DNA from 2 places in the Kitasatospora sp. Xyl93 genome. Region 2 is predicted to be linked to the other one. Evidence: riboswitches for the same ligand, from Rfam matches in the RefSeq annotation. Region 2 holds a riboswitch; the other holds the start of a gene.
The links. A riboswitch is a leader RNA that binds a small molecule or an ion and turns the genes downstream of it on or off. The one in region 2 is predicted to bind glycine.

Region 1: another riboswitch for glycine. It lies ahead of gcvP (aminomethyl-transferring glycine dehydrogenase); the one in region 2 lies ahead of gcvT (glycine cleavage system aminomethyltransferase GcvT).

What each region holds. Positions count from the first base shown of each region.
Region 1 is NZ_AP029185.1:7,085,722-7,101,525, reverse strand. Features, by position in the region: gene ACZ5GH_RS30805 (glutamate--cysteine ligase) at 1-301, opposite strand, end outside; gene ACZ5GH_RS30800 (hypothetical protein) at 679-1,251, shown strand; gene ACZ5GH_RS30795 (DUF5999 family protein) at 1,710-1,901, shown strand; gene gcvP (aminomethyl-transferring glycine dehydrogenase) at 2,024-4,924, opposite strand; glycine riboswitch at 5,029-5,160, opposite strand; glycine riboswitch at 5,162-5,265, opposite strand; gene ACZ5GH_RS30785 (PRC and DUF2382 domain-containing protein) at 5,490-6,659, shown strand; gene ACZ5GH_RS30780 (MFS transporter) at 6,818-8,314, shown strand; gene ACZ5GH_RS30775 (DNA polymerase IV) at 8,456-9,871, opposite strand; gene ACZ5GH_RS30770 (SanA/YdcF family protein) at 9,935-10,657, opposite strand; gene ACZ5GH_RS30765 (MerR family transcriptional regulator) at 10,752-11,396, opposite strand; gene ACZ5GH_RS30760 (bifunctional nuclease family protein) at 11,620-12,096, opposite strand; gene ftsR (transcriptional regulator FtsR) at 12,194-12,889, opposite strand; gene ACZ5GH_RS30750 (FHA domain-containing protein) at 13,069-13,947, opposite strand; gene ACZ5GH_RS30745 (DUF881 domain-containing protein) at 14,177-15,040, opposite strand; gene ACZ5GH_RS30740 (small basic family protein) at 15,423-15,755, opposite strand; gene ACZ5GH_RS30735 (DUF881 domain-containing protein) at 15,752-15,804, opposite strand, start outside.
Region 2 is NZ_AP029185.1:5,255,784-5,271,587, forward strand. Features, by position in the region: gene ACZ5GH_RS23420 (ATP-binding protein) at 154-633, shown strand; gene ACZ5GH_RS23425 (hypothetical protein) at 904-1,740, opposite strand; gene ACZ5GH_RS23430 (DUF397 domain-containing protein) at 1,950-2,210, opposite strand; gene ACZ5GH_RS23435 (helix-turn-helix domain-containing protein) at 2,207-3,019, opposite strand; gene ACZ5GH_RS23440 (ATP-binding protein) at 3,183-3,617, shown strand; gene ACZ5GH_RS23445 (AAA family ATPase) at 3,889-5,208, shown strand; gene ACZ5GH_RS23450 (RloB family protein) at 5,162-5,791, shown strand; gene ACZ5GH_RS23455 (EamA family transporter) at 6,311-7,171, shown strand; gene ACZ5GH_RS23460 (TetR/AcrR family transcriptional regulator) at 7,233-7,973, opposite strand; gene ACZ5GH_RS23465 (NADPH-dependent FMN reductase) at 8,116-8,709, shown strand; gene ACZ5GH_RS23470 (L-serine ammonia-lyase) at 8,819-10,186, opposite strand; gene glyA (serine hydroxymethyltransferase) at 10,349-11,617, opposite strand; gene gcvH (glycine cleavage system protein GcvH) at 11,695-12,078, opposite strand; gene gcvT (glycine cleavage system aminomethyltransferase GcvT) at 12,179-13,300, opposite strand; glycine riboswitch at 13,531-13,632, opposite strand; gene ACZ5GH_RS23490 (enhanced serine sensitivity protein SseB C-terminal domain-containing protein) at 13,842-14,642, shown strand; gene ACZ5GH_RS23495 (enhanced serine sensitivity protein SseB C-terminal domain-containing protein) at 14,759-15,688, shown strand.

The sequences.
Region 1 (15,804 bases), 1.8 Mb from region 2:
CCTCGAAGACGTGCCCGCAGAGCCGGTGCGGCGTGATGTTGACCTCGATGTTGAACCGGCCCAGCTCGGTCTGGAAGTCGCTGGAGGCGATCGAGCTCAGCACCTGCGCGTTGTTCATGGCCGGCAGGCCCTGCTCGTCGGCCAGGTTGAGCTCGATCTCCAGGCCCACCACGGCTCGCGGCCGGTCGAACCGGTCCTCCTGGAGCATCCGTCCGAGCGCTTCGAGACAGGCGTGGAGCTTGCGCCGGTACTGCTGCCGGTCCGCCAGTTCCGCCCGAGTCGCCACGACCTTCTCGCCCACGGTCCCCTCCTCCAGAGCCACCCCGTCGAGCACCCGGTCGACCGACCGTGCAAGCATCATGCCCACCTCGAAGATCGATACCCGAATGCGCGTACTGGCTTGCATTGCAAGGCATCTGACGGAAAATCAGAGGAACTGTGGACTTGCCCGGCACCACTGCCTGTGATAAACAGATCACCCTGCGCACCTGTTCGAATTCGCACAGCGCCCTGGCCGGCCCGCCCCGCTCCGAACCCCACGTCGACGGCGGCGACCGTGCCGGGCACCGCGATCCTGCACAACCGGACACGGCCGGGCCCCGTCATCGAGGACGCGTCGCCCGCCACGCCGGTATGCCGCACTCGCACGCCGATCTCGCTAGGAGAGGCGGACCCGCCATGACTCTGCAACCCCCCCAGCCCCCACCGAGCGCCCTGCGCGCGGTCCTGGGCGCGCTCGACTCGGAGACCGCACTGCGCCAGCCCGCCGCCGCAGCCCTGCGCCATCCGACCGGCCCACTGCTCCCCGCCCACCCGCTCGCGGTGCACGTCCTGGACGGCCCGCGGCCGGAGCTGCCGGCCGCCCGCCGCACCGGCTGGCGCTTCCTGATCAAGGACGGCGCCGAGGTGGCCGCCGCCGCCGAGGTGGTGCAGAGCGCCGAGGGCCACAGCTTCTCCCACTTCACCGCCGGCCCCTACCTCGACTCGACGGTCCGGGCGCTGCGCGAGGCCTGGCAGCTCGCCCAGAGCTCCCGGACCCGCCAGCAGCCCCGGCTGCTGACCTTCCCCGGCCAGTACGCCACGGCGCTGTGGCTGCACAGCCCCGACGCCGGCCCGGCCGCCGACCTGCTGATCCCGCTGGCCCCGGCCCCGCTCGGCGTCACCGCCCACCGCGCCTACCCGGCCGCCGAGCTGCTGCCGCTGCTCGTCCGCGCCCCGCTCCCCCGGCCGCTGCTGCTGGGCTCCTCCTGACACCCGCCGACGACCCCGAGGGCCGCCGGGCCCACCCGCCCGACGGCCCTCGACCGCGCCCGCGCACCCTCCCGACGACGCCGGCGGCCGCCCGCGCACCCTCCCGGCCCGCCCCGAAGACCCTCATCCGATCGGTGACCACCCGAACGGGCCATCCGGCATGGCCCCATCGGACCATGCCCCGGCTGACCCACTGGTGCGTCTTTTCCCGTCGGCCCCACCTGAACGGGTGATCTCTGCCCGGGAGTTGTGGCGCATGTCACGAAATCCCTGCGCGCGGGTCGCAGGATGCCGACACTGGGAACCAGCGTGGAAGGACCACCTGTCCTACCCACTTGAACGCCGGTCCACACCTGGCCGGCGTGCGGACAGGATCCGACCACCGCGGCGGTTCCGGACGGTACGACCTCCGGCGCCGCACCACGGGGAGGATCGCAGAGCGAAGCGAGGGTACGCGTATGTGCCAGCACCGTCCTGAGTGCCCGTCGGCCGAGTCCGAGGACCGCGAGGCGGCCGCGTCGGTGGCCCGCCACCCGGAGCAGGGCTGGAGCCTGCTCTGCAACGGCGTCGTCCTGTTCGAGGACACCGGGGAACTGCTGCCCGACGGCCGGGTGATCGCCCCGCGCCGCCCCGTCGCCCACGCGGCCTGACCACCCGGTCCGTCCGGACGGCGGGGGCAGCCGCCGACTCGACCGGCGTAAACGGGCAGGGCCCCGGCGGAAACTCCGCCGGGGCCCTGCCGTCCGACCCGGACCTCCGGAGCCCGGTCCGGTCAGACGCCGTACTCGTCCAGCGGCGGGCAGGAGCAGACCAGATTGCGGTCGCCGTACGCGCCGTCGATCCGGCTCACCGGCGGCCAGTACTTGTCGGCCGGGTTCACACCCGCCGGGAAGACCGCCTCCTGCCGCGAGTAGCCGTGCGCCCAGTCGCCGGCCAGCGTGGCGGCGGTGTGCGGGGCGTTGCGCAGCGGGTTGTCGTCGGCCGCCCACTCGCCCGAGCCGACCTTGTCGATCTCGGCCCGGATGGTGATCATCGCGTCGCAGAACCGGTCGATCTCGTGCAGGTCCTCGGACTCGGTCGGCTCGATCATCAGCGTGCCGGCCACCGGGAACGACATCGTCGGCGCGTGGAAGCCGTAGTCGATCAGGCGCTTGGCGATGTCGTCCACCGTCACGCCCGTCTCCTTGGTCAGCGGGCGCAGGTCGATGATGCACTCGTGCGCGACCAGCCCGCCCGGGCCGGTGTAGAGCACCGGGAAGTGCGGCGCCAGGCGCTTGGCGATGTAGTTGGCGTTCAGCACCGCGACCTGGGTCGCACGCTTGAGGCCCTCGCCGCCCATCAGCCGGACGTACGCCCAGGAGATCGGCAGGATGGCCGCCGAGCCCCACGGCGCGGCCGAGATCGGGCCGACGCCGGTGGCCGGGCCGGCCTCCTCCTGCAGCGGGTGGTTCGGCAGGTACGGCGCCAGGTGGGCGCGCACCGCGACCGGGCCGACGCCCGGGCCGCCACCGCCGTGCGGGATGCAGAAGGTCTTGTGCAGGTTCAGGTGCGAGACGTCCGCGCCGAACTTGCCCGGCTTGGCGAGGCCGACCAGGGCGTTCAGGTTGGCGCCGTCCACGTACACCTGGCCGCCGGCCTCGTGCACCAGGGCGCAGATGTCGGTGATCTGGGTCTCGTACACGCCGTGGGTGGACGGGTAGGTGACCATCAGCACGGCGAGGTTGTCGCGGTGCTGCTCGATCTTGGCCTTCAGGTCGTCGACGTCCACGTCGCCGTCGACCAGGGTCTTCACCACGACCACGCGCATGCCGGCCATCACCGCGGAGGCCGCGTTGGTGCCGTGCGCCGAGGACGGGATCAGGCAGACCTCGCGCTGGGTGTCGCCGTTGGCGTGGTGGTAGGCGCGCACGGCCAGCAGGCCGGCAAGCTCGCCCTGCGAGCCCGCGTTCGGCTGGATCGACACGGCGTCGTAGCCGGTCACCTCGGCCAGCTGCTGCTCCAGCTGGCGGATCAGGGTCAGGTAGCCCTGGGCCTGGTCGATCGGCGCGAAGGGGTGCAGCTGGCCGAACTCCGGCCAGGTCACCGCCTCCATCTCGGTGGTCGCGTTGAGCTTCATGGTGCAGGAGCCCAGCGGGATCATGCCGCGGTCCAGCGCGTAGTCCCGGTCCGACAGGCGGCGCAGGTAGCGCAGCATGGCGGTCTCCGAGCGGTGGCTGTGGAAGACCGGGTGGGTCAGGTACTCGTCCTCGCGCAGCAGCGCGGCGGGCAGCGCGTCGGCGGCCTCGGCGACCTCGACGGCGGGGACGCCGAACGCGGCCCAGACGCCGGCCAGGTGCTCGCGGGTGGTGGTCTCGTCGGTGGAGACGGAGATCCGGTCCTCGCCGTCCTGGTACAGGTTGATGCCGTTGGCGCGGGCGGCGGCGGCGATCTCGGCGGCGCGGCCCGGGACGACGGCGGTGACGGTGTCGAAGAACTCGCCGTGCAGCAGCTCGACGCCGCCGGCCCGCAGGCCCTCGGCGAGGGCGGCGGCGTAGCGGTGGGTACGGCGGGCGATGTCGGCCAGGCCGTCCGGGCCGTGGTAGACGGCGTACATCGAGGCCATCACGGCGAGCAGCACCTGGGCGGTGCAGATGTTGCTGGTGGCCTTCTCGCGGCGGATGTGCTGCTCGCGGGTCTGCAGCGCCAGGCGGTAGGCGCGGTTGCCGTCGGCGTCGACGGAGACGCCGACCAGGCGGCCGGGCAGCGAGCGGGCGTACTCGGCGCGCACCGACAGGTAGCCGGCGTGCGGGCCGCCGAAGCCCATCGGGACACCGAAGCGCTGCGAGGTGCCGCAGGCGATGTCGGCGCCCAGCGAGCCCGGGGACTTGAGCAGGGTCAGCGCGAGCAGGTCGGCGGCGACGGCGACGATCGCGCCCAGGCCGTGCGCCTGCTCGATCACCGGGGCGAGGTCGCGGACCACGCCGGTGGCGCCCGGGTACTGGAGCAGCACGCCGAAGACGCCGCGCTCGGCGATCTCGGCCGGGATGCCCTCGGACAGGTCGGCGACGACGACCTCGACGCCGGTCGGCACCGCGCGGGTGTTGATCACCGCGACGGTCTGCGGCAGGGTCTCGGCGTCGACCAGGAAGACACCGCCCTTGACCTTGGTGACGCGGCGGGCCAGCGCCATCGCCTCGGCGGCCGCGGTGCCCTCGTCCAGCAGCGAGGAGCCGGAGGTCGGCAGGCCGGTCAGGTCGGAGACCACGGTCTGGAAGTTGAGCAGCGCCTCCAGGCGGCCCTGCGAGATCTCCGGCTGGTACGGGGTGTAGGCGGTGTACCAGGCCGGGTTCTCCATGACGTTGCGCAGGACGACCGGCGGGGTGAAGGTGCCGTAGTAGCCCAGGCCGATCATCGGCTGGAGCACCTGGTTGCGGCCGGCCAGCTCGCGCAGCTCGGCGAGGACCTGGGCCTCGGTCCGGCCCGCGGGCAGGTCCAGGGCGGTGATGGAACGGATCGCCTCGGGCACCGCGGTGGCCGCGAGCTCGTCCAGCGAGCCGTAGCCGACGGACGCCAGCATCTTCTCCTGCGCGGCGGCATCGGGGCCGATGTGGCGGTTCTCGAAGGGGCTGGCCAGCTCAAGCTCGGTGAGGGTCGAGGCGCTGGTGGGGCGTCCCGCGTTCGGCTGGGCGTTCATGGTGGTCGAGGCCTCCTGGTCACGGACCGGCGGGGGTACGCACGCCGGCCGGCCGTCGCCGCTGCGCACAGCGGACGAACCGGGGCGGGCGGACCCGACAGGCCTCCCCCTCTGTCATCGGGACCTGAGAGCTTCACCCGCACGGAGCGCTGTGGCACCCCGCCGGCTTGCACCGTCGGTGAGGGTGGTGATCGCCGGCTCCCATGCCGACACTCCTGCCCTGCTTTCCAGAGTGACCTACCCCACACGGTACGGATGCCTGAGAGATTCCGGGGAGGAGTTGCTCCTTCGGCGCTCCGACCAGCGGTTTTCGCGGTCGGAGACTCTCCCGAGCGGGCTCTGCGGTCGCCGCCCAGGGTACCAGCGGGAGGCCCTCCGATCACGGGTGCGTCAGGTCACTCGGGGTCTACGCGCGTCCCCCGGACGGTCCAGCGCGCCGCCCGTCCGGGCGCACCCGGGTAGCGACCGCCCGATTCATGGCTTTTGGTGTGAAGTGGCGACCGGCACGGGTGCTCCGGCCGCCTTTCTGCGGGACTTCCGCAGGCTCAGCGCACGGGAGGAAAGAGTGCAGACCGACATCGACCCACGGGACCTCATCGGTCACAAGGCCGTCGACCGCAACGGAGACAAGATCGGCACGGTCGACGAGGTCTACCTGGACGACGCCACCGGCCGGCCGGAGTGGGCCGCGGTCCGGACCGGCATCTTCGGCCGGGACGCCTTCGTCCCACTGACCACGAGCGAGTTCTCCGGCGAGGAACTCCGGGTGCCGTACGACAAGTCGCTGGTGAAGGAGTCGCCGGACTTCGGCGTCGGCCAGCACCTGTCCCCCGCCCAGGAGCTCCAGCTCTACCGCTACTACGGGCTCGACACCTCGATGGACGGCCGCCCGAACGGCGAGAACGGCAGCCACGCCAAGCAGCCCGACCTCGACTTCGGCACCACGGCAGCCGCCGCCACCACCACCGCGGCGGCCCCGGCCAAGCCGCTCACCTTCCACACCCCCGAGCGCTCGCCCGAGCCGGCCCCGGCCAGGACCCCGGTTCCCACCGCCGCCGCGCCCGGCTCCACCGCCCCGACCCTCACCGCCCCCACCGTCGCCGACACCACCAGGACCGCCCCGGAGGCCGACATGCGGACCCTCAGCACTCCCTCGGCCGCCACCTCCACGACCGCCCCGCCCACCACCCCGTCCGTGGCGCCGGCCATGGAGCCGAGGCCGCACTCGCAGCCGGCCCCCGCGCCCGCCCCCACCACGACCACCGCCGCGAACGCCGGCTCCGCTCCCAGCGGCCCGGTCGAGATCACCTGCCGCGAGGAGCGGCTGGAGATCACCACCGAGTGGCACACCCTCGGCACCGCGAAGCTGCGCAAGTACGTGACGACCGAACAGGTCGAGCGCCGCGTCCCGGTGGTCCGCGAGCGCGTCCGGGTCGAACGGATGCCGGTCAGCGAGGCCGAGCGTGCCGCGCTCACCGAGAAGGACATCGCCGAGGCCGTCGAGGAGGTCACCATCCGCGAGGAACGCCCGGTGGTCCACAAGCACCTCGCCCCCATCGAGCGGGTCCGCCTGATCGTCGAGCGGTACACCACCGAGGAGACGGTCCGGGAGGAGCTCCGCCGCGAGCACGTCGAAGTCCATGACACCACCGCCGGCCAGGCCCACGGCTCGCCGACCGACTCGACCCCGGCCGCCGCCTCGTCCCGCCCGGCCCCCGTACGGCCGCTCGTCTGACAACACCCCCGACAAGGGCCCCGGACGCCGTCCGGGGCCCTTGTCGCGTACCGGACCCTTCGCCTTTGCCAAAGCTTAACCACTCGATATTTGACACTCTGAAGTATCACCCGGCATGGTTACTTCAGTTCATTCACTATGTACGAGAGGAAGCAACCGTGAGTGAGGCACCACAGCCCACCACCGCGGCCGAGAAGCAGAGCAGCGCCCGGGTCCTGCCGGCCCTCATCCTGGCGATGCTGTCGTTCAGCGTGGTGCAGACCGCGGTCGTCCCGATCCTGCCCTCGCTGGCCAAGGAACTGAACGTCTCCGCGTCCAGCATCACCTGGCTGATGACCGCCAACCTGCTCTCCGCAGCCGTGCTGACTCCTCTCCTGGGCCGCTTCGGCGACCTCCGGGGCCGCAAGCCGATGCTGCTGATCTCGCTGGCCGGCCTGGTCGCCGGTTCGGCGCTGGCGGTCAGCACCCACTCCTTCACCTGGCTGGTCGTCGCCCGCGTCCTCCAGGGCGCCGGCGGTGGCGTCCTGCCGCTGGCGATCAGCATCGTCCGTGACGAGCTGCCCAAGGAGAAGGTCACCGGCGGCGTCGCCGCCATCAGCGCCTCGATGGGCGTCGGCTCCGGCCTCGGCCTGGTCGCCACCGGCCTCCTGCTGGAGCACTGGGACTACAAGTCGATCTTCTGGATGGGCCTGCTCTTCGGCCTGCTCGCGGTCGCCCTGGTCGCCTTCCGCGTCCCGACCGACCCGGTCACCGACAAGGAGGGCGGCGCAGACCCGCTGGGTGCGATCACCCTGGCCGGCTGGCTCTCCGCGCTGCTGGTCGCGGTCAGCCAGGGCAACCACTGGGGCTGGACCTCCAACAAGACGCTCGGCCTGTTCGCCGTCGCCGCCGTGGTCGCCCTCGTCTGGGGGATCATCGAGACCAAGGTCGCGCACCCGCTGGTGGACATGAAGATGATGGCCCGTCCGGCCGTCGCCTTCACCAACGTGGCCGGCCTGCTCATCGGCTTCGGCATGTACGGCTCCTTCATGGTCATCAGCAACTTCGCCCAGACCCCGGAGAAGCTGACCCACTACGGCTTCACCGCCACCGTGCTGCACGCCGGCATCATGCTGCTGCCGTCCGCGATCGGCTCGATGGTCGCCGCCCCGGTCGGCGCCCTGCTGATCGCCCGTCGCGGCCCGCGCCTGCCGCTGGTCCTCGGTGGCGTCCTCGGCGCCGTCGCGATGGCCTACCTGGCCGTGCGCCACGGGCGCGAGGGTGACATCTACACCGCCTCGGCGATCTTCGGTCTCGGCGTCGGCCTCGCCTTCGCCGCGATGCCCGCCTACATCAACGGCGCCGTCCCGGCCGAGCAGAGCGGCATCGCCAACGGCATGAACTCCGTGCTGCGCACGGTCGGTGGCGCGATCGGCACCGCCGTCATGGCAGCCATCCTGACCGGCGACCTCATGAAGCTGCCGCCGCAGATCCCGCTCTCCCTGCCCACCCTGGACGCCTACAAGCACGCGTTCTGGACCGCGGCCGTCGTCTGCATCGTCGCCGGCGTCGTCCCGTTCCTGATCCGCGGCGCCAAGTCGGCCGCCACCCCGGCCGTCGTCGGCGGCTCGGCCCAGCAGGACTCCAGCCCCGCGCTGGTCAAGACCGACGCCTGACGAGGCGTCCGGCCCCCGCGCTCAGGGACAGGGCGCGGGGCCCGGCCTCCGTGCGTCGCGAGGGCATCACGAACGTACGGGGTCCGGCACGGTGATCGGCCCCACCCGGTACTCCCCCACCGGGTGGGGCCGCTTCGCGTCTCAGGCCCCCTCGGCCGGACCGCCGTCCGCGCCCGCCGCGCCGTCCGCCTCCTCGTCCTGCCGCAGCGGCAGCGCGCGGGACGGTTCGAGCGCGGGGTCGTCCACCGCGAAGGTCCGCACCCGCCCCGGCCCGCTCCACGGCGTCTCGAACCGTACGGTGACCCTCCCGACGCCACTGCCCTGCACCCAGCCCGGCCCGAACTCCTCGTGCCGGACGTCCTGCCCTGGCATCCAGCGCCGCACCACGACGGCCTCCGGCTCCTCCTCGGCCTCCACCGCCTCGGCCGCCGCCTCCACCTGCTCCGCGGCCTCCTCCCGCAGCGCCTGGGCGAACAGGTCCTCCTGGGTGTAGTCGGCGAGTTGGGCGACGCCCACGCCGAGCAGCCGGACCCCGCCGGTGATGTCCACCTGCTCGGCCAGCCGGCGCGCGGTCGCGGTGATCACCGTCTCGTCGTCGGTGGGGCCGCCCAGCGTCTCCGAGCGGGTCAGCGTCGAGAAGTCGAACCGCCGCACCTTGAGCACCACCGTCCGCCCCGAGCGCCCGGCCGCCCGCAGCCGCCGCACGCAGCGGCCGGCCAGCGCCTCCACCTCGCGCAGCACCCGCTCCCGGTCGGCCAGGTCCACCTCGTAGGTGTCCTCCACCGACACGGACTTGGCGTCCTGGTCGGCGACCACCGGCCGGTCGTCCAGCCCTATGGACATCTGGAAGATCCCGGCGCCGTGCGCCCGCCCGACCAGCTGCACCAGCTCCGCCTCCCCCGCCTCCGCGAGGTCGGCCACCGTGTTCAGCCCGGCCCGGCGCAGCACCTGCTCGGTGGCCGGCCCGATTCCGGGCAGCGCCCGGACCGGCATCGGGCCGAGCACGGCCCGCTCCTCCCCGGGCTCGATCATCACGAGGCCGTCCGGCTTGGCCTGCTCGGAAGCGATCTTGGCCATCAGCTTGGACCCGGCCGCCCCGACCGAGCCGGTCAGCCCGGTCAGCCGGTGGATGTCCGCCCGCAGGTCCTCCGCCAGCGCCAGCACCAGCTGCTCGCCGGTCTCGTGGTCCGCGTCCAGCAGCGCGGGGCCGTACGGGCCGGCCTCCAGGTCCACGAAGGCCTCGTCCAGGCTGAGCGGCTGCACCAGCGGGGACAGCTGCCGCAGCAGGCCCATCACGATCTCGCTGTTCTGCCGGTAGGCCTCGAACCGCCCCGAGAGGAAGGCGGCGTTGGGGCAGAGCCGGCGCGCCTGGGCCATCGGCATCGCCGAGTGCACCCCGAACCTGCGCGCCTCGTACGAGGCCGTGGAGACCACCCCGCGGCCGCCGAGTCCGCCGACGATCACCGGCTTGCCGCGCAGGCTCGGCTTGGCCGCCTGCTCCACCGCCGCGAAGAAGGCGTCCATGTCGAGGTGGATGATGCTCGGCAGAGATCGCACCCGCCGATCATCGCGTACGGGTCCGACAGTGCGTACGAACCCGGCCGGACGCCTACCCGGCCGCTACCTCCTCGCCGCCTCCGCCAGCGCCTTCGGGATGCCGTCCTCGGTCGGCCCGAGGAACAGCGGGTCCGGCCGCAGCCAGGCATCGGCCGCCGCCTTGCCCGCCCCGGCGACCTCCCGCAGTCCGCCGTACAGCCAGGTCGCGTCGTGCAGTTCCGGCACTCCGACCGCGTAGGAGCGGATGCCCGCCGCCTCGCACAGCGCCAGCGCCCGGCGGACGTGGAAGTCCTGGCTCACCAGCACCGCGTGGTCCACCCCGAAGATCCGGCGCGCCCTGGTGCAGGAGTCCCAGGTGTCGAAGCCCGCGTAGTCCCGCACCACCCGGTCCTCGGGCACCCCGTGCGCCGTCAGGTAGGTGTACATCGCGTCGGGCTCGTCGTACTCGACCCGCCCGTTGTCCCCGGTCACCAGGATGGCCTGCACCTTCCCCTCCCGGTACAGGTCCAGCGCCGCGACCAGCCGGTGCTCCAGGTACGGCGAGGGCTTGCCCTGGTCCAGCCCGGCGCCGAAGACCACCGCGACCGGAGCGGTGGGCGCGCTCGCCACGGTGCCCACCCGGTCCCCCGCGGCGCACCACACCCAGGCGCTCGGCGCCAGCGCCAGCGAGCAGAGCACCGTTGCGACCTGGAACACCCTGCGCTGGGTCCGCCGCTGCCGCAGCCGCGTCGCCAGCAGACCGGCCCTGCGCCGCAGCAGCCCCGATATCCCGGTGCCGACCTCCACGCGCCCTCCCTCGATCACGTCAACCAGGGAACACGACGGGGCCGCGGGTCCGGACGGTTCCCCGTCCGGACCCGCGGCCCCGTCGAACGCGTGCTCAGACCGCCCGGTTGCGCCGCTGGGCGAGCTCGTCGGCCGGGTCGTGCCCGACCAGGGTCTCGCCGGTGTCGGTGCGCTCGGCGTGCAGCCGCCCGAGGGTGACTTCCAGCTCCTGCCGGACCGCTCCCACCGCGATGCCGAACACCCCCTGACCGCCCTTCAGCAGGTCCACCACCTGCTGCGGCGTGGTGCACTCGTACACCGTCGCGCCGTCGCACATCAGCGTCATCCCGGCCAGGTCGGCCTGGTCGGCGGTCTGGAGGTGGGCGACGGCCACCCGGATGTTCTGCAGCGAGACACCCGCGTCGAGCAGCCGCTTCACGATCTTCAGCAGCAGGATGTCGCGGAAGCTGTAGAGCCGCTGGCTGGTCGACGGGTACGCGGTGCGGACGCTGGGCTCCAGCAGTCCGGTGCGGGCCCAGTAGTCCAGCTGGCGGTAGGTGATGCCGGCCGCCGCACAGGCCGTCGGGCCCCGGAAGCCGAGGAGGTCGGACGTCGGGGACAGCCGCTCGATGGCCGGCTGGCCCGGTTGCACGGCCGGGAACCTGCCCAGCCGGGGGAGGTCCGTGACGGAACGAGCGGTGCGCGGCATGTGCACGGCGCACCGGCCTCCCACGGCCGCGTCATCGCCGGTGCTTCTCATGCCTGCCTCCGTCCACTTGTGCTGCGGGCAACCCGACTGCGGGCATCGGCCACCCGGACAGCCACTCCTGACGGTAGGCAGTCCCCTATGACCCGTCAACGATCGCCACGCCGGGCCAGACAAACCACATCACTCAGGAGAGTGGTTTTTCGTGCCCCTAGTGTGGGTAGATGGACGGTTTTTGGCAAAACGGTGGGCCAACTGGCCGCACGGTCGGGCCCCGCTACTGCGGACCGCCGCCCCCGAAGTCCTCGGGCGACACCTGGTCGAGGAACTCGCGGAACTTCTCGACCTCGTCCTCCTGCTCGTCCGGGATCGCGATGCCCGCCTCGGCGAGCACCTCCTCGCTCCCGTAGATCGGCGTGCCGGTGCGCAGCGCCAGCGCTATGGCGTCGGACGGCCGGGCGCTCACCTCGACCCCGCCGGCGAACACCAGCTCGGCGTAGAACACGCCCTCCCGCAGGTCGGTGATCCGGACCTCGGTGAGCTGCTGGCCGAGCGCCTCCAGGACGTCCTTGAAGAGGTCGTGCGTCAGCGGGCGCACCGGCGTCATGCCCTGCTGGGCGAAGGCGATCGCGGTCGCCTCGCCGGGGCCGATCCAGATCGGCAGGTAGCGATCTCCCCCGACCTCCCGCAGCAGCACGATCGGCTGGTTGGAAGGCATCTCCACTCGGACACCCACGACGTCGAGCTCATTCACACAGGCAACCCTATGGCTCCGCTCCCGGATATGAAAGCGCAGGGCCGACGCCGCTGGTCAGCGCGGTGCAGCCGGTGCCGCCGGGGCATCGGCACCGCTAGCCCCGGGTCCGCAGACCGGCCTGGACCATCGCCGCGTGCAGCCGCACGGACAGCGTGGCGAGTTCCCGGGCGGTGGCCTCCGCGTGGGCCCTGGTCTGCGGGTTCCGGTGCCGGCGCAACGGCGCCACCACCTGCTCCACCAGCGCGATCTCGCGGTCCGCCGCCGCCTTCATGGCCCGCAGGTGCCGGGGCTCCAGCCCGTACCGGCCGAGCTCGGCGACCAGCCGGGCCACCTGGAGCGCCTCGCCGTCGTAGCCGCCGTCCGGGCCCGGCGCGACCAGCCCGTAGGACTCCCACTCGGCCAGCTCCGGCTCCCCGGCCTCGGCCGCCGCCAGCAGCTCGGCGCGCCCCAGCCGGACGCCGGAGGGCACCTCGCCGGCGGCCACCAGTTCCCGGTCCGCCTCCTCCAGCGGGCCGGGCCGGGTGTCGGCGGCGGAGGGCAGCGCGGGCGGGCTCTCGCCGCGCTCGATGGCGTCCAGGTGCTCGCGGATCACCCGCAGTGGCAGGTAGTGGTCCCGCTGCATGCGCAGGACGTAGGCCAGCCGCTCGACGTCGGCCGGACTGAACTTTCGGTACCCCGAGGGCGTGCGCTGCGGCTCGACCAGCCCCTCCGCCTCCAGGAAGCGGATCTTGGAGATGGTGACCTCGGGGAAGTCGTCGCGTAGGAAGGCCAGCACCGCGCCGATGCTCAGCAGTTCGTCGGCGGCCCGCCGGCGCCCGGCGGGCCGCTCCGCGCGGACCGGCCGGCGCGGGCCCGCGACCACCCCGCGCCCGCCGCGGTCCGCCTGCGGACCGGACGCGGTGGGGGTGGCCGCCCCGAGAGAAGAGGAGGGGGAATTCGTATTCACTCGGGCTCCCGCCGACGTCGCTTTCAGTACCCCCGGTTGTGGCCGGCGAAGAACACCAGCCGGTACTTCCCGATCTGCACCTCGTCGCCGTTGTTCAGCGACACCTCGTCGATCCGCTCCCGGTTCACGTAGGTGCCGTTGAGGCTGCCCACGTCCGCGACGCTGAAGCCGGCCGGGGTGCGGCGGAACTCCACGTGGCGGCGCGAGACCGTGACGTCGTCCAGGAAGATGTCACCCTGCGGGTGACGACCCGCCGTGGTGACGTCCGAGTCCAGCAGGAAGCGGCTGCCGGAGTTCGGACCGCGCTGCACGATCAGCAGGGCCGAGCCCGGCGGCAGCGCGTCGATCGCCGACAGCACCTCGGCCGACAGGGCCGGCGTGGCCCCGGTGCCGGTCGTGGTGGTGGGGTCGTACGACTCCAGGCCGGAGATGGAGATGGTCGACGTGGTCTCCGCAGCCCCCTCCGGGAGCAGGCCACCGCGCAGCGCCGTACCGCAGTTGGAACAGAACCGCGCCGAGGCCGGGTTCTGGTTGCCGCACCTGGGGCACGGAGTGGGGCCAGCCATGTTCACAGCCTCCTGGCGCGGCACACCCGACGGGTTGTGCCCGGCGTACGGATCCGGGGCAAACCCTCCACCAGAGGTTGAGGGTCCTGACGGGAAACCTATGCGCGGCTCGCCGGAGGGGTCAACCGACGCGCCGTAGCCCGCCGGATTCCCGGCGTACTGGGCGGCTCCGCCGTCCCGGTACAGCTGCTGGCCGTACGGCGCGGCCTCGGGGGCCGGGCGCATGCCCGGCACCGCGGGCTCGTCCTCCGGCCGGCGGTGACGCGCGGTGGGCGCCTCGACGGCGGCGGCGTCACGGCCCTTGTTGCGACCGAACAACTTCGAGAAGAAACTCACGGGCGAATCCCCTTGCGTGTGACAGACCCGCCCGCGGGGCAGGGTGAGAACCTCGGACATGCTGCGAGCCCGGTCTTCGCGGCTCGGGCCCGCCGGAGTGGCACTCCGGCGGCTGGTACTGCGGTTGTTGCTCCGGAGCGTACCGGTGCGAACCAGTCTCGCCCATGTGACGGCGGCGCCCCGCAGCGGGTGCCGCCCGCCCTTGACGGGCCGTTCGCCGGGCGCCCCGTCACTTCGAAGCCGGCTTGGCGTACTGCGGCGCCTTCGGGTCCACGAGGGCGTCGACGACCACCTTCTGCTGCTGGGTGATCGTCGCCCGCGCCTGGTGGCTCTCCAGCGTACGGACGACACCCCCCGGGATGTTCAGCGCGGGGGTCAGATCCTGCGGGTTCCCCACGACCGTGAAGCGGTAGGGCTGTGAGACCTTCTTCCCGTCGATCTGCACCCCACCGGCCGACAGGTCGGTGAAGTAGGTGTTGACCACCACGCGCACATCGTTGATCTGAATCGCCTCCGCCCCCGCCGCTCGAAGTTCTTGCAGGGTGTCCAGCAGCATATCCGCCTTCACCTGCCCTTGGGGATCATCGACCGTGAGTACGATGCCCGGACCAGTGGCCTTGACGGTACCGGCGAGCACGCCGAGTTCCGTCGCCTTCTTCCTGGTCTGCTCCTGGGCCTCCTTGGCCTGGTTGGAGCTGTTCTCCAGCTTCGCCAGGGACTGCTCCAGCTCCGCCTTCTCCTGCTGGAGACGCTGCTGACGGCTGTCCAGTTCGTCGAGGATCCGCACCAGGTCCTCCTGGCGGGCCCCGCGCAGCTGACTGTGGTGGTCGTTGGTCGACCGCACCTGGATCGCCAGCCCCAGGCCGAGCGAGAACAGCAGCAGTGCCACCACCAGCTGCCCGCGCGACAGCCGCGGCGGCCAGAGCGCCGCCTTCAGGCGCCGCCGGCCGGCGTTCCGCTCCGCGGCGGGCTCGGGCTCGGGCGTGGGCTCGGGCTCGGCTGCCGCTTCCGGTTCGGGGTCCGCTTCCGGCGCAGGCCTGGGCTCGGGCTCAGCGGCGGGCGCGGGCACCGGCACGGACACGGGTGCCGGCACGGTCTTCGCCTCGGCCCCGGGCCCGGATTCCGGTTCGGCCTCCGGCGTCGCCTCGGGCGCCGGTCCGGGGATCTTGGTGAGCCGCAGCGTCGGCTCGGGCACCGGACCGGCCTCAAGCTCAGCCTCAGACTCCTCCGCCGCCGCCTCGGCCCCGGCGGTTTCGCCGGCGGTCTCCCCGGCCGTCTCAGCAGCCCCGGCCGGGTCCGCCGCGCCCTCCGGCCCGGGCTCCCCGCCCGGCTCCCGCTCAGGTGCGTCCAGGGCCTTCTCGACGGGCTTCGCAACCGACTTCCCGTCCGCCTTCCCGCCCGACGAGCCGCCCGGCTGCCCGGCGGCCGGCTCGACCGCCGCCGTCTCCCGCTTCTCCGCCGCCTCGCGGCCGGGCTCAGGCACGGAAGACATGGCGCCGGATCGCGGCGGCGTTGGAGAAGATGCGGATGCCGAGGACGACGACCACACCGGTGGACAGCTGCGAGCCGACGCCCAGCTGGTCGCCGAGGAAGACGATCAGCGCCGCGACCACCACGTTCGACAGGAACGAGACGATGAACACCTTGTCGTTGAAGATCCCGTCGAGCATCGCCCGGACACCGCCGAACACGGCGTCCAGCGCCGCCACCACCGCGATCGGCAGGTACGGCACGACGGCGTCCGGCACCTCGGGTTGGACGAAGAGGCCGACGACCACCCCGATCACAAGACCCAGTACGGCAATCACGGTCTGGCTGCTCCTGTCCCTGTCGGGGTCTTGGTGGTTCCGGTCGGCG
Region 2 (15,804 bases):
TGGCCCCTTCTTGCTCGCGGCATATGCCGATCGGGTGAGATCGTTTGCTCATTGTCCGTACGCGGCTGCTTGCGTTCCGCAATGATGGTCCGCATGGCGGGTTGGGGCGAAACAGATCAGTCGTCAGTTTCCGGGGCCGGCGCGGTGGCCGAGGTGTCCTGGATCCACCTCCAGGGCGGGCTCTCGGCGCTGGAGCGGCTCTCCTCCGAGGAGCTGGAGGAGATGTACTCCGACAGACTCCGCGACCCGTCCGCGCCCAACGAGGTGCGGCTGCCGTCCCGGACGGAGTCGGGGCCGGTGGCCCGTCGGCTGGTGCTGTGCGTCCTGGAGTCCTGGGATCTCCACCAGCACCTGGAGGTCGGGGAGCTGCTGACCGGCGAGCTGGTGGCCAACGCGGTGCGGCACGCGGCCGGACGGACCATCGGCCTGCACGTCAGCCGCAAGCCCGGCTGGCTGCGGATCGAGGTCCGGGACTCCTCCCGGGCGCTGCCCTGCATGATCCTCGCCGAGGCCAGCCCGGTGAACGAGCGGGGGCGGGGGCTGAGGATCGTCGACGACCTCGCCGACCGCTGGGGCGCGGACCTGCTGCCGAGGGGCAAGGGCGTCTGGTTCGAGCTGAAGGTGCGGGGCTGAGGCTCCCGGCCCGGGAGAACACGCGGGGCCCCCGGATTCGCCGTGGTCCGGCGGATGGGGGCCCCTGCAGGTCATCGCGCCGGCCAAGGGGGTGCGTGCCGCGCGATGGGCGTCGGCAGTGCCAGGTCGGGCCCGCCGAAGTTCGACGCCTTGACTATCGCACGGATCTCAGCATGTGAGCAAACCGGATGACTTGGAATGCAAGGTTTGTTATCTGGTTCACCTTGGGATTTTGCATAGGTTAACGCCATCGCCTGTGAATATTCATGATCACGGTGATGTGGCCATGGCTTGCCGGATCCGGGCGGCGTGGGCGCGGACGGCGGTGGGGGAGAGGCCGCCGGAGCGGGGCGGCGGGGGTGGAGGGGCGCCGTGGCAGGCGCGGCAGAGGCCGCCGAGGAGGGCGTGCGGACGGCACGGGGTGCGGCAGGCGGTGCATTCGAGGACGCGGGCCTGCCGGGGGTGGCCGTCCAGGGGCGTGCGGTCCGGGGGCAGCTTGTCGAGCAGGCGGCGGCGGGTGAAGGCCGCCGGGCTGTGGATGTCCGGCGGGAGGTTCGCGGTGAGCGCGGCGGTGAAGAGGGCGGGCGTGGTGCCCCGGGCCAGCCACTCGGCGGCCAGCGGTTCGAGCGCGGCGCAGTCGGCGGCGGAGAGGGCGAGGCGGGCGTCCGCGAGGCCGAGGCCGGCGAGGGCGGCGTAGGCGGCCGAGGCGGGGGAGGTGCGGTTGAGCGTTCGCTCCTGCGGGGGATCGGGCGTGGTGGGCGTTGACGTCTCGCCGGTCATGGTGAACCGCGTCCACCAGGCGTCCGAGCGGGGCGTGCGGGAGAAGTAGGTGCGGAACACCCAGCGGCAGTCCTTGGCGCTGATGCGCTCCCGGACGCGACGCAGGTGGCCTGCGGTGGAGAGCCTGTTGAGGGCGGTGCGGCAGGCCATCTGCCCGTAGTGGGGTTGGAGGACGGCGAGGGTCTTGACGTCCATGGCGGCGCCGTCGGGCAGGTGGTCGATGAGCGAGGCGAGGTACGCCTCGCGCGCCGGGAGGTGGGCGAAGTCGGTCGCGGAGCGGGGGAGTTGCTCCGGGGCGGACTGCTTGCCGTACCCGGGAGAGGCCATGGGGGTAGAGTCGTGGGCAGCCACAGGATCGAGTTCCGTTCGATCGTGAGGGTCAGACCCCCGTTCGGTGCTGCTAACACCGGCGGGGGTTGTTTCGTTGGTGCGCACGCTACACGGCGGAACGCGGCGTGGTGAAGCTGTGACGATAAGTCATATGTGCTGTGTACGGGGCTGGTTGGAAGGTGGTTGCCCACCCATTCCCTTAGGGGTCACTCGGCCTCGGCGGCTTGAGCTTCGGCCGCGAAGGAGACGAAGGACGACCAGGCCTCGGGGGAGAAGGCGAGGGTCGGGCCGGCCTTGTCCTTGGAGTCCCGGACGTGGACGGTGGAGGGGCAGGAGGCCACTTCGACGCAGTTGCCGCCGTCGTCATTGCTGTAGCTGGACTTGCTCCAGGAGACGGCGACTTCGACGCAGGCGCCGCCATTGTCGTCGCTGTAGCTGGACTTAAACCAGTCGGCTTCGGCGCTCATAGCTCCTCCGAGACTTTCCCGATGAACTCTACGGACTCCTCAACACTGAGGGCCTGCATGCGGATCATGCCATGCCGCTGCTTGAGGACGTTCACCCTGTCCGGGTCGGCATGCAGCACGCCGGTCCGATGTCCTTCCACGTATGCCAGCTCCTCGCGGTCGGCCGTCTCCAGTAGGGTGATGGGGCCGGTGAGGGCTGGGTAGGCCGCACGGTTCGCGGGAAGTACCTGGACCGCGACGTTCCGCCGACTGCTCAAATCGATGATGTGCGCGAGCTGCCTCTTCATGAGGTCCGCGCTGCCGACCTTTGCCCGCAGTGCGACTTCGTAGATCACGAAGCCGAATAGCACCCTCGGGGAGTTCGCCAGCTTCTCCTGGCGTTGCATTCGGCCCGCCACGCGCGCCTCGACGGTGTCGTCGTCCAGGGGCGGCAGGGAATGGCTGATCAACTCTCGGGCGTACTCCTCGGTCTGGAGCAGTCCCGGGATGAGCAGGGCTTCGTACGTGTGGATCGCGATGGCGCTGGCTTCGGCGTCCGTGTAGCCCTGCAAGTAGGACGGAAACTTCTCCGGCGTCATGAAGGTCGCCGCTCCCAGCAGCATCCCCTTCGCGTCACACAACTCGTCTGCCGCCTGCAGCAGTTGGAGCGTCGGCTTGCGCCTTCCTGCCTCCATCGAGCGCACGCTCTCGATGTCGTAGTGGGCGGCCTGGCTCAGCTGTTCCCGGCTCACGCCCGCGAGTGTGCGCCAGCGCTTGACCTGATCGCCGCAGTACCTCCACGACATCGGGTTCTGCTTCGGCGTGCTCACGGCCCGGCACCCCTTCCTGCCCTGGTCGCTGGGCGGTCAAAGCTCTGGCTGTACTTACGTGGTTACTCCTGAGGCTATGCCTGGCTGCCGACCCTTGAAGGGTGAAATGGCCGAACTCAGCCCTCACGAGTGAAGCCGTCCGTACACCCCCAAGGACTCCCTGATGCTCACTCAGCCTGCCGACCTCGTCGAGTGGATGTTCCCCCGCCTCCCCCGCAGCGCCGGCCGTGCCCGGATCCGCTTCATCCGGCAGGCCTTCGAGTGGGAGGTGCCCGTCGACGCCGCCGAGACCGGCCTGATCCTCCTCAGCGAACTCGTCACCAACGCCTGCCGTCACGCCCGCTCCCCGCGCGATCGGATGATCGGCGTGCGCGTCCTCCTCCCCACCGTCTCCCTGCTCCGCATCGAGGTCTCCGACGCGAACCCCGACCTCCCGACCCTGCGCGACGCCACCCCCGACGACGAGTCCGGCCGGGGCCTCGAACTCGTCGCCGCCCTCGCCACATCCTGGGGCGCCCACCCGCGCGGCGAGGGCTACATCGGCAAGACCGTCTGGTGCGAACTCGCCCTCCCCGCCCCGGCCAACCCCCACGGCTGAGCCCCCTTCCCCCACCGCCCGCGCAGGAAGTCGACCCCGCCGACTTCCTGCGCTCGCCGCCGCTCTGTGGCCCGCCGACTGGGCCACCCACCGACCGCGCGAGAAGTCAGCCGGGCCGACTTCTCGCGCCGGCCTCGCGGCCTCGGTGCGGGAAGTCCACGATCTTCAGGCTGCCGCGGGCGTGTGGCAGCCTGTTCAGGCTTGCCCAAGGCCGGTTTGCGCGATTGACTTGCAGAGAAACGCCTGACAGCCCGCGAAGGGGGGATCGCAGATGTTGCTGAACTTCAGGGTCGCGAACCACCGCTCGATCAGAGAGGAGCAATCGCTCCAGCTCAACCCGGTCTATGAAGCGGACAGGCCGCCGGGGACGCACTGGGAAGCGGTCCCTGTGGCGGGCATCTTCGGAGCCAATGCCGCCGGCAAGTCGAACGTGATCGATGCCCTGGCGTACATGAGCAGGATGGTCGTCAACTCGCACCGGGACGCGGAGCCGGACGGTGGTGTGGCCCGGCAGCCCTTCCGTCTCGAAGGGGCGGCGCGAGAGGAACCGTCCTGGTACGTGGTGGACCTACTCATCGACGGAGTCCGCTACACCTACGGGTTCAGCGTGGACGACGACCGAGTGGTCGACGAGTGGCTGCACAGCTTTCCCCACGGCCGGAAGCGCAAGATCTTCGAACGTTCGGTGGATGGACTGGAGATCGGCGATTCGCAGCACCGGCGGGAGCTGGAACTGGTCGAGAACATCACCGAGCCCAACGTCCTCTTCATGTCCCTCGCGGCACGCTCCCGGCAGGACGACTTCCGCCCTGTTTACGACTGGTTCGCCCGGAGCCTGCAGTTCAGCCGACGGTCACAGGGAGCGAGCGGCATCGGTGTGGCGCGAATCCTGGAGAACCCGGACCGGAATCCCGAGTTCATCGGTCTGCTGCGCGCCGCAGACCTCGGGATCGCGGAATGCGGCACAGATCGCGTGCTGCTGGATGAGGAGGAGCTGCGGAAACGCTACGGCACGCGCATTCCGCAATGGCGGCTCGCGGAACTCGAAGAGCACGGACCGCGTGAGGTCATGCGCCCGTGGATAGGACATCGCGGGCGCGACGGGATCGTCAGGATGGACGTGTCCGAGGAGTCCGAGGGCACTCAGGCCCTGCTGCGGCAGGCACCTCTCATCATGGGGGCACTCCGTCGGGGCGGTACCTTCGTGGTGGACGAAATCGATTCGAGCCTCCACCCGATTCTCACAGCACGCTTGATCGGGCTTTTCCAGGATTCCGGGACCAATCCGAACGGTGCCCAGTTGATCTTCACCTCGCACGACTCCAGTCTGCTCGGTCGGGCAGGCGGGGAGGACGTCCTGCGGCGGGATCAGGTCTGGTTCGTGGAGAAGACCGAGCACGGCGAGACGGAGCTGTTCGCCCTCGCCGACTTCAAGCCGCGCCAGGAGGAGAACCGCGAGCGACGGTACCTCAGCGGGAGCTACGGCGGTGTGCCGTACATCGACGACAATTTTGCCAGCGCCGTGGCGGCGCGGGGGGACGATGATGGCAAGGGCGGAGAAGCCGAGCGGACGCAAGCGTCCCTCTTTTGACACGTCACTGACCAGGCGGACGGGGCACCGGGAGTCGAAGCAGAGGCTTCTGGTGGTCTGTGGCGCGAAGGTGACCGAGCGCGACTACCTTCAGGGGCTGAAGTCGAGCGTTCGGAATTCAGCCGTTTCCCTGAGGATCGTCGAACACCCGAGGTCGCCCTCCCAGGTCGTTGACCACGCGGTGCTCCTGCGTGACCAGGCGGGCGGCGAATACGACGCGACGTGGTGCGTTCTCGACGTTGACGACTTTCCCGACCTGGAGCGGACGGCAGTCGAAGCGCGGCGGAAGAACATCGAGGTAGCGTTCTCGAACCCCTGCTTCGAGGTGTGGCTCCTGCTGCACTTCAAGGACTATCGCCGTCCGGCTCGCTCCTTCAAGGAGCTCATGCCGGTCCTTGGTGAAGTGTTCCCCGCCGGATACGGCAAGACCGGCATGAAGTTCGACCGCTACGCGCCGCACTGGCGGCTGGCTGCGAGGCGGGCGGAGCAACTGGCCGAATGGGGGAAGGAGCACGAGGTCAATCCGTCCACCGGGATGTGGAAGCTCGCGCTCGCCATCGGAGGTGGTGAAGCGCGGCTGTGAAGGGCCGCCGGGTGATCTTCGCGCCCTCCGGCTGGGCCTGCGGGTCGCGGAGCACCGGCAGGGCCACAGGTACGGTTCGTCCTGCACGACCTCGGAGGCGACCATAGCCGTCACGGCCAGGGACAGCTGGAGGCGGGAGCGGCGCATGAGCGGGTCCTTCCGACGGGCCGATACCCCGCGTAAGGAGTGCCGGACCCGTGGGTCAGGCCGCGCGAGAAGTCGGCCGGGCCGACTTCTCGCGCGGGTCGGTCGCTACCATCGACGCGTGAACCTGTACTGGCACGTCGTGCTGCCACCGCTCAGCGCCTGACCGGGCGCGCGCTTCGGTGGCTTGATCCCCTGCGACCCCGGCTCGGCCTGATGGTGGCCGCCGTGGGCCGACGGCGTGCGCCCGTTCTCGAAACCAGTTGCCTTGACGGTCTTCGACGACGGAAGTTCACCCCTGTGCCGAATCGTTTGTCCTCGCCTGTCCGTGCCGATTCCCCGGCTCCCCGCCGCGCCCGTCCGCGCGGCGGCGCGGTGCCGATCCTGATCGCCTCCGCCCTCTGGGGCACCACCGGGACGGTCAGCTCGCTGGCGCCCGCCGGTGCCCCGGCGGCCGGGATCGGGGCCGCCGGGCTGGTCCTCGGCGGGCTGCTGCTGTTCCTGTCCGACCGCTCCGCCCGGGCACTGCCCCGGGCCTGCGGGCCGCGCGAGCGGTGGCTGCTCGCGGCCGGCGCGGTCGCGGTGGCCGGGTACCCGCTCACCTTCTACCCGGCGGTGAGCCGCACCGGGGTGGCGGTCGCGACGGTGATCGCGCTCGGCAGCGCACCGGTGTTCACCGGGCTGCTCGGATGGCTGTCCCGGCAGGGACGGCCGGACGGGCGGTGGGCCGGGGCCACGGCGCTGGCCGTGCTCGGCTGCGCGCTGCTGGTGCTGGGCCCCGAACTCGCCGGCGGCGGCGGGTCGGTGGACCCGCAGGGTGTGCTGCTGGCGGCGCTCTCCGGGCTCTCGTACGCCTTGTACTCGCTGATCGGCGGGCGGCTGATCGCGCACGGGCACCCGTCGGGCGGGGTGATGGGGGCGATGTTCGGCGGCGGGGCGCTGATCGTTCTGCCGGTGCTGGTCGCCGGTGACCCGGGATGGCTGGCCTCGCCGCGCGGGGCGGGCGTGGTGCTGCACCTCGCGGTGGTCACCACCTTCCTCGCGTACTGGCTGTTCGGCCGCGGCCTGCGCCACACCACCGCCCAGACCGCCACCACCCTGACCCTCGCCGAGCCGGCCGTCGCGGCGGTCCTCGGCGTGGCGGCCCTGGGCGAGCGCCTGCCCGCCGTCTCCTGGTGCGGCCTCGCCGTCCTGGCCGGCGGCCTGGCCGTCCTGGCCCTTCCAGCGCGAAGGTAGCGCCGACCACCACTGCACGAGAAGTCGGCCGGGCCGACTTCCCGCGCCGCGGGGCCAGGCCTCAGAGGGCGAAGTGGGTGGCGATGCCGTCGAGGACGCAGTCGAGGCCGGTCTCGAACTGCCAGTCGGGGTCGTCCTTGCGGGTGGCCTCGTGCAGGTAGCGCTCGTAACCGGGGTAGCGGCCGGTGGCCATCAGCCAGCTCATCCGGGGGGCGAGGCCGGCCCGGATCTGGTCGCCGTCGGACCAGCCGCGTTCGCGGCGCAGGGCCTCCAGGGCGATCTCGGCGGAGACCGAGCCGTGGACGTAGCCGGTGACGGTGCGGAACACCGCCATGGTGGTGTCGGCGTCCAAGCCGTGGTCGGCCAGGGCGGTGAACGCGTGCTCCGGGACGGCGAGCTGGTGGGGGCTGAGGGCGAACGGGGTGGCCGCCCGGACGGTCCACGGGTGGGCCAGGTGCATGGCCCGCAGATGGACGGCCAGGGCGCGCATGGTCTCCCGCCAGCCCTCCGCGGGGGCGTCCAGCGGGAGCCGGCCGTAGACGGAGTCGACCATCAGCTCGATGAGCTCGTCCTTGCCGGAGACGTACCGGTAGGCGGCCATCGGGGCGACGCCGAGCTCGGCGGCCAGTCGGCGCATGGTGACGGCGTCCAGGCCCTCGGCGTCGGCGATGGCGACCGCGGCCTCGGCGATCCGGTGCGGCGTCAGGGTGGTGCGCGGCGCGGGGGCCGGGCGGGCCAGGCGCTCCCAGAGCGAGGCCGGGGGCTTGTCGTCGCCTGCGGCGGGGGCCTGCTGGGCCGGCATGGGGCGGGCTCCTTCCGACGGGGGGCGGGCCCACCGTAGCACCCTCGTGCGTACGGCGTATCGGTAGTGGACGCCGTACACCTCGCTGTGTACGTTGTATCCGGCGGATACGCCGTACACCAGATCCAGGAGGGGGATCCCCATGTCCACGGAGCAGGCCCTGAAGGTCGCGGTCCTCGTCGGCAGCACCCGCGAGGGACGCTTCGGCCCGGTGGTCGCCGACTGGCTGTTCGGCCACCTCGACGCCCGCGGCGACCTGACCGCCGACCGGATCGACCTGGTGGAGACCCCGCTGCCGGTCACCTTCCCGTCCTTCGGGGGTGAAGTCCCGTCGGCCGACGCCGAGTTGCTGGCCGCCGTGTCGCCCCGGCTGGAGGCGGCCGACGCGTTCGTGATCGTCACGCCCGAGTACAACCACAGCTTCCCGGCCCCGCTGAAGAACGCCATCGACTGGCACAACCGCGAGTGGCACGGCAAGCCGGTCGCCTTCGTCTCGTACGGCGGCCTGTCCGGGGGCCTGCGGGCCGTCGAGCAGCTCCGGGTGGTGCTGGCCGAGCTGAACGCCGCGACGATCCGCAACACGGTCAGCTTCCACGGCGCCGCGCGGTGCTTCGACGCCGACGGCGGGGCGCTCGACCCGGCCGCCGACGCCGCCGCCAAGACCATGCTCGACCAGCTCACCTGGTGGGCGCGGGCGCTGCGGGACGCCCGGCGGGCCCGCCCGTTCGCGGCCTGAGCCAGGGAGCGACGGGGGAGGGAACGGGGGACGGCGAAGGCCCCCGGGCGGGACGGGGGTCCGCCCGGGGGCCTTCAGAATGCCGGGATCAGCACTCGATGTGCCGGAATCAGCACTCGATGACGTTCACGGCGAGGCCGCCGCGCGAGGTCTCCTTGTACTTGATCTTCATGTCGGCGCCGGTCTCCTTCATCGTCTTGATCGCCTTGTCCAGCGAGACGTGGTGCCGGCCGTCGCCGCGCAGCGCCATCCGGGCCGCCGTGACGGCCTTGACCGAGGCCATGCCGTTGCGCTCGATGCAGGGGATCTGGACCAGGCCGCCGACCGGGTCGCAGGTGAGGCCGAGGTTGTGCTCGATGCCGATCTCGGCGGCGTTCTCGACCTGCTCGGGGGTGCCGCCGAGGACCTCGGCGAGGCCGCCCGCGGCCATCGAGCAGGCGGAGCCGACCTCGCCCTGGCAGCCGACCTCGGCGCCGGAGATGGAGGCGTTCTCCTTGAACAGCATGCCGATGGCGCCGGCCGCGAGCAGGAAGCGGACGATGCCGTCGTCGTCGGCGCCCGGGATGAAGTTCAGGTAGTAGTGCAGGACGGCCGGGATGATGCCCGCCGCGCCGTTGGTCGGCGCGGTGACCACCCGCCGCCCGGAGGCGTTCTCCTCGTTGACGGCCATCGCGTAGAGGGTCACCCACTCCATCGCGTTGGCCGGCCCGATGCCCTCGGCGCGCAGCGCCCGGGCGCCCGCGGCCGCCCGGCGGCGGACCTTGAGGCCGCCCGGCAGGATGCCCTCGCGGGACATGCCGGCCCGCACGCACTCCTGCATCACGGACCAGATCTCCAGCAGCCCGGTCCGGATCTCCTCCTCGCTGCGCCAGGCCTTCTCGTTCTCCAGCATCAGGGCGGAGATCGACAGCCCGGTCTCCCGGCTGAGCCGCAGCAGCTCGTCGCCGGTGCGGAAGGGGTACTTCAGCACGGTGTCGTCGGGCTTGACCCGGTCCGCGCCGATCGCGTCCTCGTCCACCACGAAGCCGCCGCCGACCGAGTAGTAGGTCTTCTCCAGCAGGGTGGAGCCGTCCGCCGCGTACGCCCACAGGGTCATCCCGTTGGCGTGGTACGGCAGCGAGCGGCGGCGGTGCAGCACCAGCTGGGTGTCCGGGTCGAAGTCGACGGGGTGCTCGCCGAGCAGGCTGAGCCGCTTCTCGGCGATGATCCGCTCGACGTCCTTGTCGGCCTGGTCGACGTCGACGGTGCGGGGCGAGTTGTCCTCCAGGCCCAGCAGGACGGCCTTCGGGGTGCCGTGGCCGTGGCCGGTGGCGCCGAGCGAGCCGTACAGCTCGGCGCGCACGCCCGTCACGCGGTCCAGCAGGCCTTCGGAGCGCAGTCGGCGGGCGAACATCCGGGCGGCGCGCATCGGGCCCACGGTGTGGGAGCTCGACGGGCCGATGCCGATGGAGAAGAGGTCGAAGACGCTGATGGCCACGGGGGACGTCCTTGTCTGGTCTCGTGGAAGGACTTGCGGGCAGGGAGGGGCCGACACGGGACGGGGCACCGCGCGCACAGTCCAGTGTGCGCGGTGCCCCGGGGTGCCAGGTACGCCGGAGGGGTGAGGCCCGTCACCCCGCCCGAAGGATCACCGCGGTGATCAGAGGTTCGGGTACAGCGGGTACTTCTCGGCCAGGGCGGCGACCCGGGCCTTCAGGGCGTCGGCGACGGTCTCGTCGAAGGCGGGCTTGAGCGCCTCGGCGATGATGTCGGCGACCTCGCGGAAGTCCTCGGCCTGGAAGCCGCGGGTGGCCAGGGCCGGGGTGCCGATGCGCAGGCCCGAGGTGACCATCGGCGGGCGGGGGTCGTTCGGGATCGCGTTGCGGTTGACGGTGATGCCGACCTCGTGCAGCCGGTCCTCGGCCTGCTGGCCGTCGAGCTGGCTGTTGCGCAGGTCGACCAGCACCAGGTGGACGTCGGTGCCGCCGGAGAGCACGGAGGCGCCGGCCTCGGCCACGTCGGCCTGGAGCAGGCGCTCGGCGAGGATGCGGGCGCCGTCCAGGGTGCGCTGCTGGCGCTCCTTGAACTCCTCCGAGGCCGCGACCTTGAAGGCGACCGCCTTGCCGGCGATCACGTGCTCCAGCGGGCCGCCCTGCTGGCCGGGGAAGACCGCGGAGTTGATCTTCTTGGCGTACTCGGCCTTGGACAGGATGACGCCGCCGCGCGGGCCGCCCAGGGTCTTGTGGGTGGTGGTGGTGACCACGTCCGCGTACGGCACCGGGTTCGGGTGCAGCCCGGCGGCCACCAGGCCGGCGAAGTGCGCCATGTCCACCATGAGCAGCGCGCCGACCTCGTCGGCGATCCGGCGGAACGCGGCGAAGTCGAGCTGGCGCGGGTAGGCCGACCAGCCGGCGATGATCAGCTTCGGCTGGTGCTCCTTGGCGAGGCGCTCGACCTCGGCCATGTCGACCTGGCCGGTCTTCTCGTCCACGTGGTACGCGGCCACGTCGTAGAGCTTGCCGGAGAAGTTGATCTTCATGCCGTGGGTCAGGTGACCGCCGTGGGCCAGCGACAGGCCCAGGATGGTGTCGCCCGGCTGGATCAGCGCGAACATCGCGGCGGCGTTGGCCTGCGCGCCGGAGTGCGGCTGGACGTTGGCGTGCTCGGCGCCGAACAGCGCCTTGATGCGGTCGATCGCGATCTGCTCGACCACGTCGACGTGCTCGCAGCCGCCGTAGTAGCGGCGGCCGGGGTAGCCCTCCGCGTACTTGTTGGTGAGCACCGAGCCCTGGGCCTCCATGACCGCCACCGGGGCGAAGTTCTCGGAGGCGATCATCTCCAGGGTGGTCTGCTGGCGGTGCAGCTCGGCGTCGACCGCGGCGGCGATCTCCGGGTCGAGGGCGTGCAGGGACTGGTTGAGAACCGTCATGGTGTGGTCTTCCCGGGAGGAGGAGGGAAAGGGGCCGGGGCGGGGCGGCCGCCGCGCGACCGCCCCTGGCAGGCGGATCAGCCCTGGGGGTTGGTGAGCGCGTCGTACTCGTCGGCGCTGAGCAGCTCGTCGGTGGCCTCGACGCGCACCTTGAACAGCCAGCCGCCCTCGAACGGGGCGCTGTTGACCAGGGCGTTGTCGTCCAGGACGTCCTGGTTGACCTCGGTGACCTCGCCGGTCACCGGGGAGTACAGGTCGCTGACCGACTTGGTGGACTCCAGCTCGCCGCAGGTCTCGCCGGCGGTCACGGTGTCACCGACCTCGGGGAGCTGCACGTAGACGATGTCACCGAGCGCGTCGGCGGCGTGCGCGGTGATGCCGACCGTGGAGACACCCTCCGCGTCCGCGGCGGTCAGCCACTCGTGCTCCTTGGTGTACTGCAGGTGCTGGGGGTTGCTCATGGCGTCATTCTCCAGGATGGGAAGCGGGTACGACGAAGCGGGCCGCCGCGCGGACGGCCGCGACGTGCGTGTATGGGGAAAACCGGGGCTCGGCGGGGGCTCAGCGGGCGCGCTTGTAGAACGGCAGCGCGACGACCTGGACGGGCTCGTGCTTGCCGCGCACGTCCACCGCGACGGTGGTGCCGGGGGCGGCGTGGGCGGCGTCGACGTAGGCCATCGCGATCGGCTGCCCCAGCGTCGGGGACGGCGCGCCCGAGGTGATCCGGCCGATCGGCTCGCCGTCGGCGGAGACCACGGTGTACTCGGCGCGCGGCACCCGCTTGCCCTCGGAGACGAGGCCGACCAGCACCTTCGGCGGGTTGGTCTCGGCCGCGGCGGCGGCCTGCTCCAGCGCCTTGCGGCCGACGAACGCGCCCTCGTTGGTGGTCTTGTCGAAGCGGACGACCCGGCCCAGGCCGGCGTCGAACGGGGTGAGGTCGGTGGACAGCTCGTGCCCGTACAGCGGCATTCCGGCCTCCAGGCGCAGCGTGTCGCGGCAGGACAGGCCGCACGGGACCAGGCCGTGGCCCTCGCCCGCGGCGGTCAGCGCCTGCCAGACCGGCTCGGCGTCGACCGGGTGGCAGAAGATCTCGAAGCCGTCCTCGCCGGTGTAGCCGGTGCGGGCGAGCAGCACGTCGCGGCCGGCCACCTGGGCCGGGAGGATCGCGTAGTACTTCAGGCCGGGCAGGTCGGCGTCGGTGGTCTTCGCCAGGATGGCGGTGGCCTCCGGGCCCTGGACGGCGATCAGCGCGTAGGTGTCGCGGTCGTCGGTGACGACGGCGTCGAAGCCCTTGGCGCGGGCGATCAGCTCGTCGAGGACCAGCTGGGCGTTGGAGGCGTTGGCGACGACCAGGAAGGCGTCCTCGCGCAGGCGGTAGACGATCAGGTCGTCCAGGATGCCGCCGTCCTCGGCGCAGATCATGGTGTAGCGGGCGCGCAGCACGCCCAGCGCGGAGACGAAGCCGACCAGCGCGTGGTCCAGCATCTCGCCGGCCTGCGGGCCGGTGACGGTGATCTCGCCCATGTGCGAGAGGTCGAACAGGCCGGCCTTGGTGCGGACCGCGAGGTGCTCCTCGCGCTCGCTGCCGTAGCGCAGCGGCATGTCCCAGCCGGCGAAGTCGGTCATGGTCGCGCCGAGGGCGCGGTGCAGCGCGTCGAGCGCGGTCAGGCGGAGGGACGACATGGCCAGGAACTCCTCGGTCGGGGCACTCAGGGGTGCGCGCACCGGACCGGACCCGCTCGGGGGCCGACCCTGCGCGCGGGCATGCGGCGGCGTGGGTCTCCCCATCTGTCGTCGAACCTGAGAGCTTCACCGCCCACCTGCCCGCAGCTGTTTCCAGCTTGGGGGACAGCATGGCGGCTTGCACCGTGGGTGGGCGCACGACAGGGCCGGGCGCCGCTTTCCAGATGTGCCTAACCCGTGCGGTAGGGGTGCCTGAGAGATTCCGGGGAGGACTTGCTCCTTCGGCGCCGGCTGTGCCTGAACGGCACTCCGGGCTCTCCCGCGCGGGTTCGAGCGGCCGGTATGGAGTTGTGGGGGCCCGCGGCGCATGCCGTCGGACGCGCACATCATGGCACGTCCGGGACGACGAGGGGAGGGGGGACCCGGTCACACCGCGCGGGACCCGAACACGAGTCCTGACCCCGCCCCCGCGCGCCTCTAGACTGCTGCGCGTCGGCGCAGCAGAGGGCGGCCGAACGGCAGAGGGCGGAATCGGCGGCGCATGGGGTACCCGGTGGAGCAGCAGCAGGGGTGGGGCGGACCGGAGGAGGCGCCTGCGGGCGGCTCCTGGCCGGCCAACGAGCTGGAGCAGGTGCTGACCGCGGCCCTGGGCGACCCGGGCGCGACGCCGCGGGTGATCGAGGTGCTGGCGCGCAGCCAGGTGTGGGTGCCGCTGCCGGCCGGCGGCGACCCGCAGGGGCAGTCGCTGGACCTGCCGACGATCGAGCTGGGCGGCGACCCGTACGTGCCGGTGTTCTCCTCGCAGGAGGTGTTCCTCCAGCAGGCGCCCGGGATGGCCTTCGCGATCGCGCCGGTGTGGGAGTTCGCCCGCGGGCTGCCGCTGGGCGTGGGCATCGCGGTGAACCCGGAAGCGGCGGTGGGCCTGCCGGTCCCGCCGCAGGGCGTCGCCGAGCTGCGCCGCGGCCCCCGCGAGGACCGCTGGGACGCCGCCGGCGACCCGGCGCCGACCGGCGGGCGGGTGGCGCTGCGCGAGCCGGTGCCGGGCGAGAACCCGGAGCACTTCCTGGCCGCCTGCCGGGCCGAACTCTCGGCGCTGCCGGGGGTGCTGACCGCCCGCAGGGCGCTGGCCAGCATCGAGGGCGAGCCGACCGTGATGTTCGTGGGCGTCCAGTTGGACCCGGCGGCGCCGGCCGATCCGGCCGCGGTGAACGACGCGCTCGGCCGAGCGCTGGGAACCGCGCCGCTGCCCGGCGGCGTCCACCTCGTACTGCTCGACCTCGCCGACGACCCGGTGGTCGAGTGGCTGCTCACCCGGGTACTGCCCTTCTATACGCGGGCGTGAGCGGGTTCGTATCAGAGGCACGTCGCCGTGGCGGTGGCCGGTGCCGCGCCATAGGGTGCGTGCAGACGGCCGACGGGCCGGCGGGTTGAGGGAAAGAGGCGCGGCGAGGTGGGCGCATGAGTGCGGGAACGGGAGCGGGCGGTGTGCCGGGGGCCTGGGGCCAGGCACCGGCCGCCGGGCGCCCGGGAGCTGATCCCGGCGCGTTGGAGCGCGCCCTGGGCGATGTCGCGCCGGAGCGCTACGACGCGTACGAGCGGCTGCTGCACGCGCTGGCGGACGGCCGGGTCTGGATGCTGCTGTGGCACGGCACGCCGGGCAGCCCGGACGCGCAGTACGGGAACATGGAGATCAGCGGCCACGGCTACGCGCCGGCCGTCACCTCGCCCGAACAACTGACCTCCTCCGGCTGGGCACGGGCCCACGAGGTCATCTCCGGCCGGGAGATCGCGGCCTCGCTGTACCGCACCCGCTGGGGCCTGTGGCTCAACCCGCACGCGCCCGGCGGGGGCGTCGGGGTGCCGTGGGCGGACCTGCGGCGGGTCGCCGCGGGCCTGGACCGGCTGCCGGCCGGGCCGTTGAAGCTGAGCGAGCCGCAGCTGAACGCCCAGCCGTTCTTCGCGCTGCTGGAGCGGCAGGCCGGCGAGGTGCGCGCGGTACGTGCGCTGCGCCGGGCCTGGGTGCAGCCCGCGGTGGGGGAGCCGTACCTGGCGATCGGCCTCGACCTGTACGAGAGCTCGCCGCCGGCGGTGGAGGCGGTGCGGGCGCTGATGCGGCGCGCCATCGCGGTGGCCCCGGAGGGGCTGGCGGTGTCCACGGTGGCGATGTCGGACGAGTACGACCCGGTGGCGCTGTGGATGCGCGCCAACGCCCGGCCGTTCTTCGACCGGGAGTCGGGCCGCCCGCCGACCGGTCCGTACCCGCCGGTGCCCCCGCCGCCGTACCCCGGGCAGTCGATGCCGGGCTACGCGTACGGCACCCAGCCGCCGGCGCCGGGCTGGCAGCAGCCGTCGCCGCAGCGGCCGTGGCCCGGCTACCCCGGGCGCTGATTCCCGAAACCCATTCCCGCGAAGCCGACTTGATTGTCCGTCAAGTCGGCTTCGATGCTTTCCGGACGAATTTCCGGATGTGCGGCCCGGTCATCTTGACATGGCAGTTACAGCCA